DNA from 3 places in the Streptomyces sp. NPDC093544 genome. Region 3 is predicted to be linked to each of the others. Evidence: riboswitches for the same ligand, from Rfam matches in the RefSeq annotation. Region 3 holds a riboswitch; each other region holds the start of a gene.

Region 1 (5,239 bases), on a different contig from region 3:
CCAGACCGTGAAGCTCTACGACGACGTCTCCAAACCGGCCTACTTCGGCGTCAACGGCGCGATCGCGGTGGCCGCGGGCCTCGCCGTGATGGCACTCGCCCCCTGGCTGCGCCGCACCATGTACCCCGTCCACTGAAACCACCGGGATCACGCATGCGCATCCGTACGTCCTTCCCCTACGAGTCCGCTCACGAGGACGTCCTCATCCCCCTCCCGGACGGCACACGTCTGTACGCACGCGTCTGGCGCCCCCTGACCGACGAGCCCGTACCGGCGCTCCTCGAATACCTCCCGTACCGCCTCACGGACTGGACGGCGCCGCGCGACTGGCAACGCCATCCCTGGTACGCCGGTCACGGCTACGCCTCCGTCCGCGTGGACGTCCGCGGCCACGGCAACTCGGAGGGCATGCCGACGGACGAGTACTCGCAGACGGAACTGGCCGACGGGGTGGAGGTGGTCAACTGGCTGGCTTCCCAGCCCTGGTGCTCGGGCAAGGTCGGCATGTTCGGCATCTCCTGGGGCGGCTTCAACTCCCTCCAGATCGCGGCCCTCGCGCCCGAGCCGCTCAAGGCGGTCGTCACCGTCTGCTCGGCGGACGACCGTTATGACAACGACGTGCACTACATGGGTGGTTCCGTCCTCGCCGTCGACATGCACGCCTGGGCGGCCACGATGCTCGCCTTCGTCGCCCGCCCGCCGGACCCGGTACACGTCGGCGAGGTGATGTGGCACGACCTGTGGGTGAAGCGCCTTGAGGCGGTGGAGCCGTACCTCCACACCTGGCTGTCGCACCAGACCCGGGACTCGTACTGGAAGCACGGCAGCGTCTGCGAGGACTACGGCGCGATCCAGGCCGCCGTCCTGGCGGTGGGCGGCTGGCACGACCCGTACCGGGACACGGTGTTGCGCCTGGTCGAGAACCTGCCACCGGATCGCGTACGAGGCCTCATCGGCCCCTGGTCGCACCAGTACCCCGACCGGGGCCTGCCGCCGGGACCCGCGATCGGCTTCCTCCAGGAGACCCTGCGCTGGTGGGACCACTGGCTGCGCGACGGGGACACCGGAGTGGTGGACGGGAACACAGGAGTGATGTCGGAGCCGCTGCTGCGCTCGTACGTCATGGACGCGCACCCTCCGGCAACGGTGTACGACGTGTTGCCGGGCCGCTGGGTGGGTGACGAGACCTGGCCGTCCCCCTCCGTGACACCGGTCTCGTACGGCCTCCGGGGCGCACCGGTACTGGTCCGCTCACCGCAGCACACGGGCGTCGACGCGGGCCGCTTCTTCCCCTTCGGGAACGACGCGGATCTGCCGCCGGACCAGCGGGAGGAGGACGGGCGGTCGGCGTGCTTCGAGTTCGAAGTCCCGGAGGAAACATGGGTGTTGGGCCGTCCGAAGGTGCGGTTGCGGCTGACGTCGGAGGCGGAGCGCGGCCAGGTGATCGCCCGACTCTGCGATGTGGCCCCCGACGGCTCCTCCACACTCGTCACCCGAGGCGTACTGAACCTGTCGGCGCGCCATGGCCGTGACCAGGCGGTTCCCTGGAAGCCGGGCTCTACGGAGGACGTGGTTTTCGAGCTGAACGGCATCGGTTACGCATTCCCGCCCGGTCACCGGATCCGCCTCGCGGTCTCCTCCGCGTACTGGCCCTGGATCTGGCCCCAGCCGGGTTCGGAGTCGGGCTTCAACCTGGACCCGGCGGGCAGCGCCCTCGAACTCCCCGTACGGGCAAGGCAGTCGGCGTTCCCGATCGCCTTCGAGGAACCGGAGGAGTCCGAACCCCTGGGAGTGGTCGTACCGGCGACCCTGGACGAACCCCGCCCCGAACGCCTCGTCGTGCGCGACGTGGCCAAGGGCGAGTGGCGCCTCGAAGTCGACCCCCGCTACGGCGGCACCCGCGTCTATCCGGACGGCCTCGAATTCACGGAGGACGTGCTGGAGACGTACACGATCAACGAGTCGGATCCGCTGTCGGCCCGCACCCGCTCGACATGGTCGATCCGCCTCCACCGCCCGGACCTGCCGTGGGACGCGCGCGTCTCGACCACGTCCAAAATCTCCTGCGACGCCGATGAGTTCATCACCTCGAACGAGGTGATCTGCCGGGACGGTGACGAGGTGGTTTTCCACCGGACGTGGGAGAAGAGGATCCCGCGGACGGCGGGGTGAGCGGCGGCCGGCAACCACCGCATGCTGCCCGTATTGCACCCTGATTGCCTACGGTGCCGCTTTGTTCATGCTTGGTCGCGTGAAATGGGTCACGTCCGGACAAGATCGACGTCTCGACCCGCCTCGCGATGCCTCGCAATTGCCCATTCGCGAAAGGTAAGTTGAGTTTCATATTCCGGACACAATCGGGCGATTCCCCCTGTTGTGTGTGCAGGCGAAAGCGATCTACGGCGTCAAATCGGGCCTTGTTCCAGACATGTGCTCTCGCATACGTTCACGTCGATCCAGGCGGAACGCCGAATCCTGCCGCCGCCCGGAACCCCACCCATCCACGCGCTCACGGCAGGAGCGGGGGACCCAGGTAAGCCGCCGATCCGGACACCGGCTCGGCTAGGGGTGAAGCCGCACCCACCACGCGGCCGGGCAGCTCCCGCCCGAACCCGACAGCTCACCTCGCAGGCGCCGGAGAGGAATTCGTCATGCCCGTACGAGGCAAGCACCGCCGCCCCAGGACCAGCCACCTCACCCGTGGCATGGTCGCCGCCGGAACGGGCGGAGTCGCGCTCGCACTCCCCCTGGTGAGCGCGACCGGCGCCCACGCCGCCACCACCGCCGGCGTTCCGGCCCAGGCAACCGCGGCTACGAAGGCCGCTCCGGCCGCCGTCCCCGACGTCAAGCTCGTCACGTACAAGGTCGTCGCGGGCGACACCCTGTCCAAGATCGCACGGGAACACACCACGGACGACAGCTGGCAGGCCCTCTACAAGGCCAACGCCGCGGTCATCGGCTCCGACCCGACACTGCTTCGCCCGGGCACCACCCTGACCGTGGGCACGAAAACCACCCAAACATCCACGAAGTCCGCGGAGTCGACCGCCTCGACCTCGAAGTCCACGGTGACCCCCGCGACCTACTCCAACGATCTCGACGGCTGGATCAAGGAATCCCTGGCCGTCATGGCCCAGTCCGGGATCCCGGGCACCTACGACGGCATCTACCGCAACATCATCCGCGAGTCCGCGGGCAACCCCGCCGCCATCAACAACTGGGACTCCAACGCCGCCGCCGGCACCCCCTCCAAGGGCCTTCTCCAGGTCATCGACCCGACCTTCGCCGCCTACCACGTGGCCGGCACCTCGATGGACCCCTACGACCCGGTCGCGAACATCACGGCGGCCTGCAACTACGCCGCCGCGAAGTACGGCTCGATCGACAACGTCAACGGGGCTTACTGACGGGGCAGTTCAGACGTACGGCTGTGGGTGGGGTCTGCCGCGGGCACGCGGGCGGCCGGGCAGACGCACCCGCCAAAATGCAGCTGCCGGATGGCGGTCGGGACGCTATGCTCGCCGCGATGATGACTCAATCTGCTGGCAGATCGGGGGTCCCGTCCGCGCAAGGTGAGTGCTGATGCTCACTCAGACCGCGAACGAGGACTCCCGCCTTTCCTTCTGGTTGCGCGTGCGCGAGTTCGCCGTGCCACCCTCCATGATCGAGACCGCGACCGCCCGCCGTCGTGCCGGGGACTGGGCGGGGGCGTGTGCCGCCGCAGGCATCGATGTCGATCTCAATCCGCGTTCCGTGGCGCGCAGTCACGGCCACGAACTCGCCGCCCGCATCCGGGCCGATCTCCGCCATCTCGCCCCTGACCTGCTGCGCTGGCACCTGCCGAGGGTCGCGCCCGACGGGTTGCTGCGCCCGGGTCTGACCATCGCGCTGGCCCGGTACGAGTACGAGTACGACGACGCGGAGCGCGAGGGAGAACACCCGGACCCGGTGTACCTGGTAGTGCGGACTCCGCCTGCCTGGGCGGACGCCGGTCAGCGGATCAGCCTCGCGCTGTGGGGCGGCCCCGGCCCCCGCTTCGAGTCCGGGGCGTGCCGACATCCGCATCCCCGTCCCAACCGGCGGTTCCGCCTCGATCTGCACCGTCATCTGTGGGACGCGCGCAGGGCCGATGAGCTGCGGGTCCGGGCCGGGGCCGATCGGCCGCCCGGCCCTTCTGTGGACCCCGGTCCGCTGGAGATGGTGCCGCGGGGGCGGCAGTGTGCCGTCGAGCGGTGGGCGGCCGAGGCCGAGATCTTGCTCCGCGCCGAGGGGCGGGCGAGCGGTACCGGTGCCGTCGCGGTGCGGTTCGGTGACCGGCGTCGGCTGACCTTGGACTTGATCGCGGACGGAGACGGCCCCGGGCCGCCCGCCATGCGGATCGCCGCGGCGCCCATGGCGGGCAGCTGTAGCGCCTCCGCACTGCCGATCCTGCCCGACGCTGCGACCTGGGTGCTGCCCGACCTGGAACTGCTCCGCACCGGTGCGTTGGAGCCCGACCGGCTGCATCCGCTGGTCGCCTCGGCACTGGTACCGGGTCGTTCGCCGACCGGTCTCCGGGGAGGTTCCTCCCCCGTTCCGGACCGGTCCGCAGGTCAGCCCCGACTCGTGGAGTGCCGGGGAGCCGAGCACCGGATCGGCCTGGTCGACGGGGTACTGGCGGCGCTGGACCACGACCCGGCCGAGATCCGCCGGGAGGAACTGCTGGTCGCGCTGACCGGCACTCCGCTTCCCTGCCTACAAGCCATCGATGAGGCGCACCGTCGTCCGGACTGTCTCGTCGGCGTCCGCGAACGCCTGGTCCACGGCGACATCACCGGTGCGCTGGCCGTCGTCGAAGGCTTGTTGGGCCCCGACGCGGTGCTGCGCGGCGGCGCTCTACGGGACGAGCTCGAGGCCGCCGCGCGGCGGCGGATCACGTACGGACTGTTCCGGGCGGGCCTGATCGAACCCGGCCCCGGCCGCGTCCACTTCCACCCGGATTGCCACCGTCCGCGTGGCGGCCGCGCCCATTCGCACCACGCGATCGCCCACTGACCTGCGGGACCTCCCGCTGCCTCGAGAGCCTCCGGCCCTCGCACCAACTCGCTGCACCACGAACCCAAAGGTGATCAAACATGCCCACACGCATCCTGTCCGCCCCCACCGACACTCTCTCCGCCTCCCCGACCGCTGCCGTCGACACTCTCTCCACCTCCCCAACCGCTGCCATCGACACTCTCTCCACCTCCCCAACCGCTGC
Region 2 (5,239 bases), on a different contig from region 3:
TCCGTGAGCATGCGCCCGTGCACAGGACCCGGCTGCCCAGCGGGGTGGAGGCCTGGCTGGTCACCCGTTATGCCGACGCCAAGCAGGCGCTCGCGGACGGACGGCTCAGCAAGAATCCGGTGCATCACGACGAACCCGCCCACGCGAAGGGGAAGACGGGCATCCCGGGTGAGCGCAAGGCCGAGTTGATGACGCATCTGCTGAACATCGACCCGCCGGACCACACCCGGCTGCGCCGGTTCGTCAGCAAGGCGTTCACGCCCCGCCGGGTGGCCGAGTTCGCGCCGCGTGTGCAGGAGCTCGCCGACCAGCTCATCGACCAGTTCGCGGAGAAGGGGTCCGCCGACCTGATCCACGAGTTCGCCTTCCCGCTCCCCATCTACGCCATCTGCGATCTCCTCGGCGTCCCCCGCGAGGACCAGGACGACTTCCGGGACTGGGCCGGGATGATGATCCGGCACGGCGGGGGGCCGAGGGGCGGTGTCGCTCGGTCCGTGAAGAAGATGCGCGGGTATCTGGCCGAGCTGATCCACCGCAAGCGCGAGGAACTGCCCGAGCACCCCGCCCCAGGCGAGGACCTCATCTCCGCCCTCATCCGCGCCTCGGACGACGGCGAACACCTCACGGAGAACGAGGTGGCAGCAATGGGGTTTATCCTTCTTTTTGCTGGTTTTGAGACCACGGTGAATTTGATTGGCAATGGCACGTACGCCCTCCTTACTCACCCCGAGCAGCGGCGGCGGCTACAGGAGTCACTTGCCGCCGGGGAGAGTGGACTGCTCGAAACCGGCGTCGAGGAACTCCTCCGATACGACGGCCCTGTCGAACTGGCCACTTGGCGGTACGCGACCGAGGCCGTCCGGCTCGGCGGGCAGGACATCGCACCCGGCGACCCCGTCCTCGTCGTACTGGCGGCTGCGGACCGTGACCCCGAACGCTTCGAGCAACCGGACACGCTCGACCTCTCCCGCCGTGACAACCAGCACCTCGGCTATGGGCACGGCATCCATTACTGCCTCGGTGCGCCCCTCGCTCGCCTGGAGGGCCAGACCGCGCTGGCCACGCTCCTCACCCGTCTCCCCGACCTCCAACTCGCGGGAGATTCCGCTGATTTGCGCTGGCGTGGTGGTCTCATTATGCGTGGATTGCGCACGCTTCCAGTGGAGTTCGCGGCTCCGGTCGAGTTGTCCACCGGGCGGTCTTGAGGCACTTCGGGTGTCGCGAAAAACTGACGATCCCTCAACAATGTGATCTTCACGTGATCTACGCTGCATCGACTTGTGACAAGCGTTCGAGGCCGGATACGTTCAATGACCAGCGCGGATCATCCGTCGCAGACGTCGTCTGACGTCGCCGTACGTCGCTGTAGTCACCTGCTGTCACATGAAAGGGCTTCCGCATGCTCTCCGGGAACGGCCGCCATCGTCGCCCCCGTCAGGCCCCGGCTCTCATTGTCGCGGCAGGAGTGACCGGATCGGCCATCGCGATCCCGTTGCTCGGTGCCACGAGTGCGAGCGCGGCCGACACCACCACTTGGGACCGCGTCGCGGAGTGCGAGACAGGGTCCTCCTGGAGCGACAACATCGGTGACGGGTACTACGGCGGGCTGCACGTGACCCAGTGGGACTGGGAGAACTACGGCGGCCTCGAATACGCCCCGAGCGCCGACCAGGCCAGCCGCTCGCAGCAGATAGCCGTCGCCGAGAAGATCCTCGACGGCCGAGGGCTCGTCGCCTGGCCCACCTGTGGACCCCTCTCCGGGCTCAGCAAGGACTCCGCCTCGGTGGAGGTCGACACGGGCGTGTCGGACGACCCGTCATCCGACGCCTCCGCCACGCCTGGTGCATCCGGTTCCGCCGACCCGTCCGAATCGTCCAGCCCCTCTCCGTCCGCTTCGCCTTCCTCGGGTGCGACCGAGAGCACCGGGGACTCGACCAAGTCCGACAGTTCGGACGAGGGTGCGAGTGCCGACGCGAGTACAGACGCGAGCACGGACTCAAGCGCGGCGAATGGTGACGAATCGGATAAGTCCACCCAGGGCGACGACTCTTCGAGTGCGTCCGAGGATGAGGCGAGCGGCGCCGGGCGTCACCGTGGCGACATCGCCGCCGAGGGCGCGACCGACGGCGGTACGGACGATGCCGCCTCCGGACGGCACGCCTCCCGTGGCTCCGACGAGGCTCGCGATGTCGTCGACGGCTCGTATGTCGTCCGCGTCGGCGACAGCCTCTCGCTCATCGCCGACGCCCTTGGCCTCGACGGCGGATGGACCCAGCTGTACGCCGAGAACAAGGAAACGGTCGGCGCCGACGCGGACCTCATCCTGCCCGGTCAGAGCCTCGCAGTTGGTGCCGAACCGGGCGAAAAGTAGCGGGAGTTCACGTCATGTTTCGCCATGTAATGTCCCGTTTGGCGAGAATGAGAGATGGATCTCAGACCCCCTGATCGCCTTTGATATTCCGCCGATCCCCTGCCTACGGTCGTGACCGCTCGCCATCGCGGGCCCCGACGGTTGCAACGCCGAATCCTGCCAGCGGCCGTACGGGAACAGTCGTCGCGTCAAGCGCCGTAGGCAGGAGCGGGGGACCCAAGGTAAGCGCCGCGCCCGGTAGTTGACCGGGAGTGGCTTGGGGTTAAGCCGTGCACCGAAAGGTGTGCGACCGGGCACTCACCCGCCCGAACCCGACAGCTCACCTCGTAGGCGTCGGTGAGGGGATCACTTCATGCTGCGTTCGTGCAAGGGCAAGCACCGTCGCCCGTCCAAGGTCACTCGTATCGCCACGCTCGCCGGAGTGACCGGCGTCGCCGTCGCCGCCCCGCTGATGGCGGCCGGCACCGCCTCCGCCGCCACCACTTCCGAGTGGGACACCGTCGCCCAGTGCGAGTCCGGTGGCAACTGGTCCATCAATACGGGCAACGGCTACTACGGCGGCCTGCAGTTCTCCGCCTCCACCTGGTCCGCGTACGGCGGCAGCTCGTACGCCTCCACTGCCGACCAGGCCTCCAAGTCCCAGCAGATTTCCGTCGCCGAGAAGGTTCTCGCCGCGCAGGGCAAGGGTGCCTGGCCGTCCTGCGGCACGGGCCTGTCGAACGCCGCGAACGACGCCGGCTCCAGCGACTCGTCCTCGTCCTCGGGCAATTCGCAGAGCACCACCCCCTCGCAGCAGAGCACGCCGAGCTCACAGACCGACGAGCAGCGTGCCTCGCGTTCCTCGGAGCGGGAGACCGCCGCGAAGGAGACCGTCGAGACCCCGACCGGTAAGACGGTCAAGAAGGGTGACGGCGAGTACAAGGTGAAGAAGGACGACACTCTCAGCGAGATCGCCGAGGCGAAGAACGTCAAGGGCGGCTGGCAGGAGCTGTTCAAGCTGAACAAGGACATCATCGACGACGCGGACTTCATCTTCCCGGGTCAGCAGCTGCACCTCAGCTGACGGCCGGGGTCGCCGGCCGACGGCGGTCGGCCGGCGGCTGATATTCGGTTCTCAGCTGAACCACAGCAGGCTCCTATACGTGGTCTCCATACTGAAGGCCTCGTGTGGGTCACCCCCGTCCCCCACGGGCTCCCCGCTCCGGTGCGTGTTCCCCCGTACGCACCGGGGCGGGGCTTTTTCATTTCCGGCTGAGATCCGGCTTCGCTCCCTCTCTTTACGGCCCCTCTTCACCCCCTCTCCTCTGTCTTTTTGTTCCGTTCTGGAACAATGCGTACGCTCAGTTCTGTACAAGAGGGGGTAGACCGGCTGGCCGATCCCTCGGAGCCGGTTAGGCTCATCCCGCGGGGCTGCCACAGTCCCGCGTACCCGCGTCACATTCCTGAAGGAGATGCTCGTGCCGTCCATCGACGTCGTCGTAGCCCGGGAAATCCTCGACTCGCGAGGGAACCCCACCGTCGAGGTCGAGGTCGGCCTCGATGACGGCAGCACCGGTCGTGCCGCCGTCCCGTCCGGCGCCTCCACCGGAGCCTTCGAGGCCATCGAGCTGCGCGACGGTGACCCCAACCGTTACGGCGGCAAGGGTGTCGAGAAGGCCGTCCTCGCCGTCATCGAGCAGATCGGCCCGGAGCTCGTCGGTTACGACGCCACCGAGCAGCGCCTGATCGACCAGGCGATGTTCGACCTGGACGCCACCGACAACAAGGGCTCGCTCGGCGCCAACGCCATCCTCGGCGTCTCGCTCGCCGTCGCGCACGCCGCCTCCGAGGCCAGCGACCTGCCCCTCTTCCGCTACCTGGGTGGCCCGAACGCGCACCTGCTGCCCGTTCCGATGATGAACATCCTCAACGGTGGGTCGCACGCCGACTCGAACGTGGACATCCAGGAGTTCATGATCGCCCCGATCGGCGCGGAGTCCTTCTCCGAGGCGCTGCGCTGGGGCGCCGAGGTCTACCACACCCTCAAGAAGGTGCTGAAGACCAAGGGCCTGTCCACCGGTCTCGGCGACGAGGGCGGCTTCGCCCCGAACCTGGAGTCCAACCGCGCCGCGCTCGACCTCATCCTTGAGGCCATCAAGCAGGCCGGTTACATCCCGGGCGAGCAGATCGGGCTCGCGCTCGACGTCGCCGCGTCCGAGTTCTACAAGGACGGCAAGTACGAGTTCGAGGGCAAGTCCCGCTCGGCCGCCGAGATGACCGAGTACTACGAGGAGCTCGTCGCCGCGTATCCGCTGGTCTCCATCGAGGACCCGTTGTACGAGGACGACTGGGCAGGCTGGAAGGTCATCACCGACAAGCTGGGCGACAAGGTCCAGATCGTCGGCGACGACCTCTTCGTCACCAACCCGGAGCGCCTGGCCCGCGGCATCGAGGAGGGCTCCGCGAACGCCCTGCTCGTCAAGGTCAACCAGATCGGCTCGCTGACCGAGACCCTGGACGCCGTCGAGATGGCGCAGCGCAACGGCTTCAAGTGCATGATGTCCCACCGCTCCGGCGAGACCGAGGACACCACCATCGCCGACCTCGCCGTCGCGGTGAACTGCGGCCAGATCAAGACCGGCGCCCCGGCCCGCTCGGACCGCGTCGCCAAGTACAACCAGCTGCTGCGCATCGAGGAGATCCTCGACGACGCGGCCGTGTACGCCGGCCGTAGCGCCTTCCCGCGGTTTCGCTCTGCGAACCATTAAGCACAGCAAGGGCTGAGCCTCGGCTTCGTAGGAAGCGTCGTACGTACGTCCCCGTACTCGGTCCCGTACCGTGTGCGGGGACGTACGCACGTGCAGGCAGGGACGTATCGGGGAGGCGGGA
Region 3 (5,239 bases):
ATGATCGGCATCGAGTTCGGGCGGCCCAAGTCGCTGAAGCTGCGCAGCCGTTGGACGATGCTGCAAGCCGCACGCAAGGGGTTGTTCGCGCAGATGGTGGTCGTGCCGCTGCTACAGCGGCACCGCATCCTCACCCAGGTCTCCGGCGATCACCTGGAGGTGATCAAACTGATCCCGCCGTTGGTCATCGACGACCGGGACGTGGACCGCTTCGTGGATGCCTTCACTGCCGTGATGGACGACGCGCACGGCGGGGGCGGGCTGATGTGGGACTTCGGCAAGACCCTGGTGAAGCAGGCGGTGGCGAACCGCTGAGAGTGCGGGCAGTGGTGAACTGAACTGCTGGGAGTGCGGGCAATGCCGAACCGTCGGGTGTTTGCCTCTGAGGCAAGAAATTTGCCTCAGAGGTAAGGCTCGGGCTCAATGGAGGCATGAGCACCGCCGAGGGCATGGACCCTTCCCCTCCCCCGCAGGGGACCGCTGACGAGCTGCACGTCGTCGCACCCCAGCTGCGTGGGCTGCGCCGCCATGCCTCCCTGACCCTGGAGGCCGCGGCTCGTGCCGCCGGGCTGTCGCCCGCCCACCTCTCGCGCCTGGAGACCGGGCAGCGCCAGCCCTCGCTGCCGATGCTGCTCGCACTCGCGCGTATCTACGGTACGACGGTCTCCGAGCTGCTCGGCGAGACGGTCCCCGAGCGTGACGCCGTGGTGCGCGCCGGCGACATGGAGCCGACCGCGGCGGGCGGCTGGACCTACTGGCAGGCCGGCGGCTCGGGCCGCGGGATGCAGGCCCTGCGCGTGCACGTCCCGTACGGCTCGCAGGGCGACATCGTGCGTGTCCACCCCGGTGAGGAGTGGCTCCACGTCCTGAGGGGGCGACTGCGGCTGCGCCTCGGTGACAGCGCGCATGTGCTTGCCCCGGGGGACGGCGCGCACTTCGACTCGCTCACCCCGCACCGCATCGCCGCCGCCGACCGGGACGGCGCCGAGCTCCTCTTCGTACACACCCTGCTGCAGAGCCCCACCACCGCGCTGTGCCTCGGCCCGGTGACGGAGCACGCGACCCCAGGAGAGACGCCATGATCGAACCCACCGGATCCGGCCCGCGCCGCGACATGGACGACAAGCTCCCCCGCGCGCTATGGGTGCGGCTGATCATCTACGTCGCCGTCGGCCACCTCTTCGCGGGCTTCGTCTACCTGCTGTTCACGCTGGGCGCGCAGAACCAGTAGGCGCACGTCAGCCGGGACCGGGAGACCTGCGTCAGTCGAGGAGCCGCTCGCGCAGCCGGTCCCGCAGCTCAGGGGTGATCCCCAGCCCCTGCTCCAGGTAGGCGTCGACGCTGCCCCAGGTCTCCTCGATCGTCTCGAAGGCCGCGGTCAGGTACTCGGCGCGCGCGTCGAACAGCGGGCTGAGCAGCTCCATGACCTCCGACGAGTAGGCCGATGCGGAGGAACTGCTGCGGTGGACCTTGTAGCGACGGTGCGTCGCGTTCGACTCCAGGTAGTCGGCCACGATGGCCTCGCGCTCGACGCCGAGGGCGAGGAGTGTCACGGCTATGGAGAGGCCGGCGCGGTCCTTGCCCGCGGCGCAGTGCATCAGCGCGGGCACGCTGTCCTCGGCCAGCGAGCGCAGCACCTGGGAATGCTCGGCGGTGCGCTCCTTGATGATGGCGCGGTAGGACCTGATCATCCGGTTCGCCGCCTTGCCGTCCGCGAGGAGCGCGCGCAGCTGCTCAAGATCGCCGTCGCGGACCATCTTCCAGAACTCGGATCCGTCAGCCGGGTCGGTCAGCGGGAGATTCACGTTCCGCACGCCCGGCAGCTCGACGTCCGGACCCTCCAGCTTCTGGTCCGCCGCGTTGCGGAAGTCGAAGATCGTGTGCAGGCCGAGGGAGGTGAGGAACGCCGAGTCGTCCTCCGTGGCGTGCGCGAGATGTCCGCTGCGGAACAGCACCCCGTACTTCACCCGGCGGCCGTCCACGGTGGGCAGGCCGCCCACGTCCCGGAAGTTGCGCACAGCGGTCAGCTCGGGTTCGGTCGACGGGACCTGCTGTGTCACGGGGGCTCCTCCCAGTCAGCCGTCGGCGCTGCTCGGCGTCGCCCGCCGACGGACGTTGCGCTCTCGACGATACGACATGGGTTCCTGGGGCAATAAGTTGTCCACAGGCGGTGTCTTCCCAGGTGCGGAGCTGTGCCTCCGGGGCGCCGGGCGCGCGATGATATTGGTAGCCGGTCGCGCCTGATCACATCTGCGATGACTTCAACGGCCGCGAGGAGTATCCCGTCGAGGGCCGGACGAGGGCCGGACAGGGGTCTCGATGTGACAGTTATCCGACCGTGTCGCATATAGCTGTTCTGTCCGAATTAACTGCTTCATTCCAACTGGCCCTGGAATAAGGCATCCTGGGCCGACGTGCGTGAGCAGCGTCATATTCGTGACGATGTGTTGCGACGTCTTTTTGTCAACCCGCCGGAATTCCCTGGTGATTTGACAGGCCCGAGAGGTGTTTTGTCCACAGAGGGTGACGGTAATTCCGAAAATGGATCAAGGGCGGGGCCTGCACAGAAAACCCACATGGTTGTCGACGCGGTCTCATTTCGCTTACCTTCGCCCTCAATCCGGACGGACGCCCAATCCTGCCGCCGCCCGGAATCCGCACACTCACCCGTATGTGGCAGGAGCGGGGGACCCACAGGTTCCACGCCTGTTCCGGTCTCCGGAACGGCTAGGGGTATAGCCGCGCTGCCGCGCGGCCGGGCATCTCCAGCCCGCACCCGACAGCTCACCTCGCAGGCGCCGGAGAGGAATTCGTCATGCCCGCGAAGGGTAAGCACCGCCGTCCCAAGTCCCAGCGTTTCACGCGCTCGATCGCCGTGGCCGGAACGGGTGGCGCCGCGCTCGCGCTGCCGCTCATAGGGGCCACCGGGGCCCATGCCGCGACCTCGGCTTCCACGGTTTCCTCGGCTTCGGAAAAGGCTGCCACGGCTGCCACGACGGCTTCTGGGAAGGCCGCCACTTCCGCTCCCGCCGCGGCTGAGAAGATCGCGACGAAGACTGCAACGAAGACCTACTCGGTAAAGGCCGGAGACTCCCTCTCGAAGATCGCCGACGACCAGAGCGTCAGCGGCGGCTGGAAGAAGCTGTACTCGGACAACCGCAAGGCCGTCGGCGAGGACCCCGCTCTGATCCACCCGGGTCTGAAGCTGTCGATCGGCAAGAAGGCCACCACGTCGAGCGACACGGCCAAGTCGTCCAGCGAGGCGTCGAAGTCGTCGAAGGCATCCGAGTCGTCCGTCAAGACGGCGGCCGAGCCCACGGCCAAGGCCGACGACACCGCGGACTCCAGCAGCAGTTCCGGCTACACGTTGCCGGTCGAGGGCGCCACCATCGGCACCGGCTACAAGGTCGCCGGCAGCATGTGGTCCAGCGGCTACCACACGGGCGTGGACTTCGTGGTCCCGACCGGCACCACCGTCAAGTCCGTCGCCGCGGGCACCGTCGTCTCGGCGGGCTGGGGCGGCGCGTACGGCAACCAGGTCGTCATCCAGCACGCCGACGGCCAGTACTCGCAGTACGCCCACCTCTCCTCCCTCTCCGTCTCGGCGGGCCAGACCGTGACCGAGGGGCAGCAGATCGGCCTCTCCGGGGCGACCGGCAACGTCACCGGACCGCACCTGCACTTCGAGATCCGCACCACGCCGGACTACGGCTCGGACGTGGACCCGGTCGCGTACCTGCGCTCGCACGGTGTCACCGTCGGCTGACGCCTCTCCCTTGCCACTGAAGGCCGGACCCCACGATCCCCGGGGTCCGGCCTTCAGCGTTTCGTGATCAGCGTGCCGCGTTCTCGCGCAGGGAGTTCCAGACCTGGCGGCTGTTCAACTACCCCCGCGGGGCCCTTATTCCGAGCTTGACCCAGACTTTATGAGTGGCTTATCTCACCCTCCGTCAACCCCTTCTTACGGTCGCGTAGCTCACACTCGAAGGTGAATCATGGGCCGATGTGGCAGACGATTCGAAGAGTGGCAACAGATCAGTGATCGGGTCGTACGTAGCGGTGGGGGACAGCTTCACCGAAGGCGTCGGCGACCCCGGGCCTGACGGGGCCTTTGTCGGTTGGGCGGACCGGTTCGCGGTACTGCTCGCCGACCGGCGGCCCGAGGGCGACTTCACCTACACCAACCTCGCCGTCCGCGGGAAACTGCTCGACCAGATCATCGAACACCAGCTCTCGCGGGCGAAGGAGCTCGCGCCGGACCTGGTCTCCTTCTGCGCGGGCGGCAACGACATCATCCGGCCCGGCGTCGACCCCGACGAAGTCGCGGAGCGCTTCGAGCGCGCGATCGCCGACATCACCTCCGCCGTCGGCACCGTCCTGGTGACGACCGGCTTCGACACCCGTGGCGTGCCCGTGCTGAAACACATGCGCGGCAAGATCGCCACGTACAACGGGCATCTACGGGCCATCGCCGACCGGTACGGCTGCCCCGTCCTGGACCTGTGGTCCCTGAAGACGATTCAGGACCGCCGCGCCTGGGACGGCGACCGCCTCCACCTGTCACCCGAGGGCCACACCCGCGTCGCGCTCCGGGCCGGCCAGGTCCTCGGCCTCGAAGTACCGGCCGACCCGGACCAGCCGTGGCCGCCGCTCCCGCCGCGCGGCACGCTCGAGGTCCGGCGCGACAACATCCACTGGGCGCGCGAGTACCTGGTCCCGTGGATCGGGCGGCGGTTGCGTGGCGAGTCCTCCGGGGACCATGTGGCGGCCAAGGGGACGCTCTCGCCGGACGACATCAGGACATGGATCGACGCGGTGGCCTGAGCCGGGCTGTGATGCCGGGCTGCACAGCAGCGTGGCGCAGGACGGGCGAGGGGTGGTGCGCGGCGTTGGAACTTCGACGCCGCGCACCACCCCTCGTCGTCTTCCAGGAGAGCCAGCGGGCGTACGAGCTTCCTGAGGCGTACGAGCTTTGCCAGACGTACGAGGTGGAGCGGGCCGTGGCACCGGCGGTGGTTCGGAGTGTCCGACGGAAGAGGTACGCCTCTCAGCGCACCGTCGCCGTCAAGGCCTCCCGCTCAAGGCCGAGTTCGCGCGCGAGTGCCTCGTCCACCCACTCATGGGTCCGAGCCCGCGACACCGGACCCTCGTACACGGTCATCTGCACGGCGAGCCCGTCGAGCAGCGCTGTCAGCCGAAGGGCCGTGCCGGTGGGGTCCGGGCAGCGGAACTCACCCGC

Evidence for each region. A riboswitch is a leader RNA that binds a small molecule or an ion and turns the genes downstream of it on or off. The one in region 3 is predicted to bind cyclic di-AMP.
Region 1: another riboswitch for cyclic di-AMP. It lies ahead of AB0N66_RS33180 (LysM peptidoglycan-binding domain-containing protein); the one in region 3 lies ahead of AB0N66_RS10805 (LysM peptidoglycan-binding domain-containing M23 family metallopeptidase).
Region 2: another riboswitch for cyclic di-AMP. It lies ahead of AB0N66_RS34210 (transglycosylase family protein); the one in region 3 lies ahead of AB0N66_RS10805 (LysM peptidoglycan-binding domain-containing M23 family metallopeptidase).

Annotation. Positions count from the first base shown of each region.
Region 1 covers NZ_JBFBEA010000027.1:3,399-8,637, reverse strand. Annotated here, with positions in the region: gene AB0N66_RS33190 (peptide MFS transporter) at 1-136, shown strand, start outside; gene AB0N66_RS33185 (CocE/NonD family hydrolase) at 154-2,172, shown strand; cyclic di-AMP (ydaO/yuaA leader) riboswitch at 2,497-2,647, shown strand; gene AB0N66_RS33180 (LysM peptidoglycan-binding domain-containing protein) at 2,652-3,407, shown strand; gene AB0N66_RS33175 (hypothetical protein) at 3,583-5,034, shown strand; gene AB0N66_RS33170 (AAA family ATPase) at 5,115-5,239, shown strand, end outside.
Region 2 covers NZ_JBFBEA010000028.1:95,125-100,363, reverse strand. Annotated here, with positions in the region: gene AB0N66_RS34220 (cytochrome P450) at 1-1,205, shown strand, start outside; gene AB0N66_RS34215 (transglycosylase family protein) at 1,466-2,371, shown strand; cyclic di-AMP (ydaO/yuaA leader) riboswitch at 2,555-2,719, shown strand; gene AB0N66_RS34210 (transglycosylase family protein) at 2,724-3,434, shown strand; gene eno (phosphopyruvate hydratase) at 3,823-5,118, shown strand.
Region 3 covers NZ_JBFBEA010000006.1:172,026-177,264, reverse strand. Annotated here, with positions in the region: gene AB0N66_RS10825 (aspartate aminotransferase family protein) at 1-315, shown strand, start outside; gene AB0N66_RS10820 (XRE family transcriptional regulator) at 432-1,082, shown strand; gene AB0N66_RS10815 (DUF6126 family protein) at 1,079-1,231, shown strand; gene AB0N66_RS10810 (tyrosine-protein phosphatase) at 1,263-2,060, opposite strand; cyclic di-AMP (ydaO/yuaA leader) riboswitch at 2,636-2,811, shown strand; gene AB0N66_RS10805 (LysM peptidoglycan-binding domain-containing M23 family metallopeptidase) at 2,816-3,766, shown strand; gene AB0N66_RS10800 (SGNH/GDSL hydrolase family protein) at 4,039-4,824, shown strand; gene AB0N66_RS10795 (TetR/AcrR family transcriptional regulator) at 5,048-5,239, opposite strand, start outside.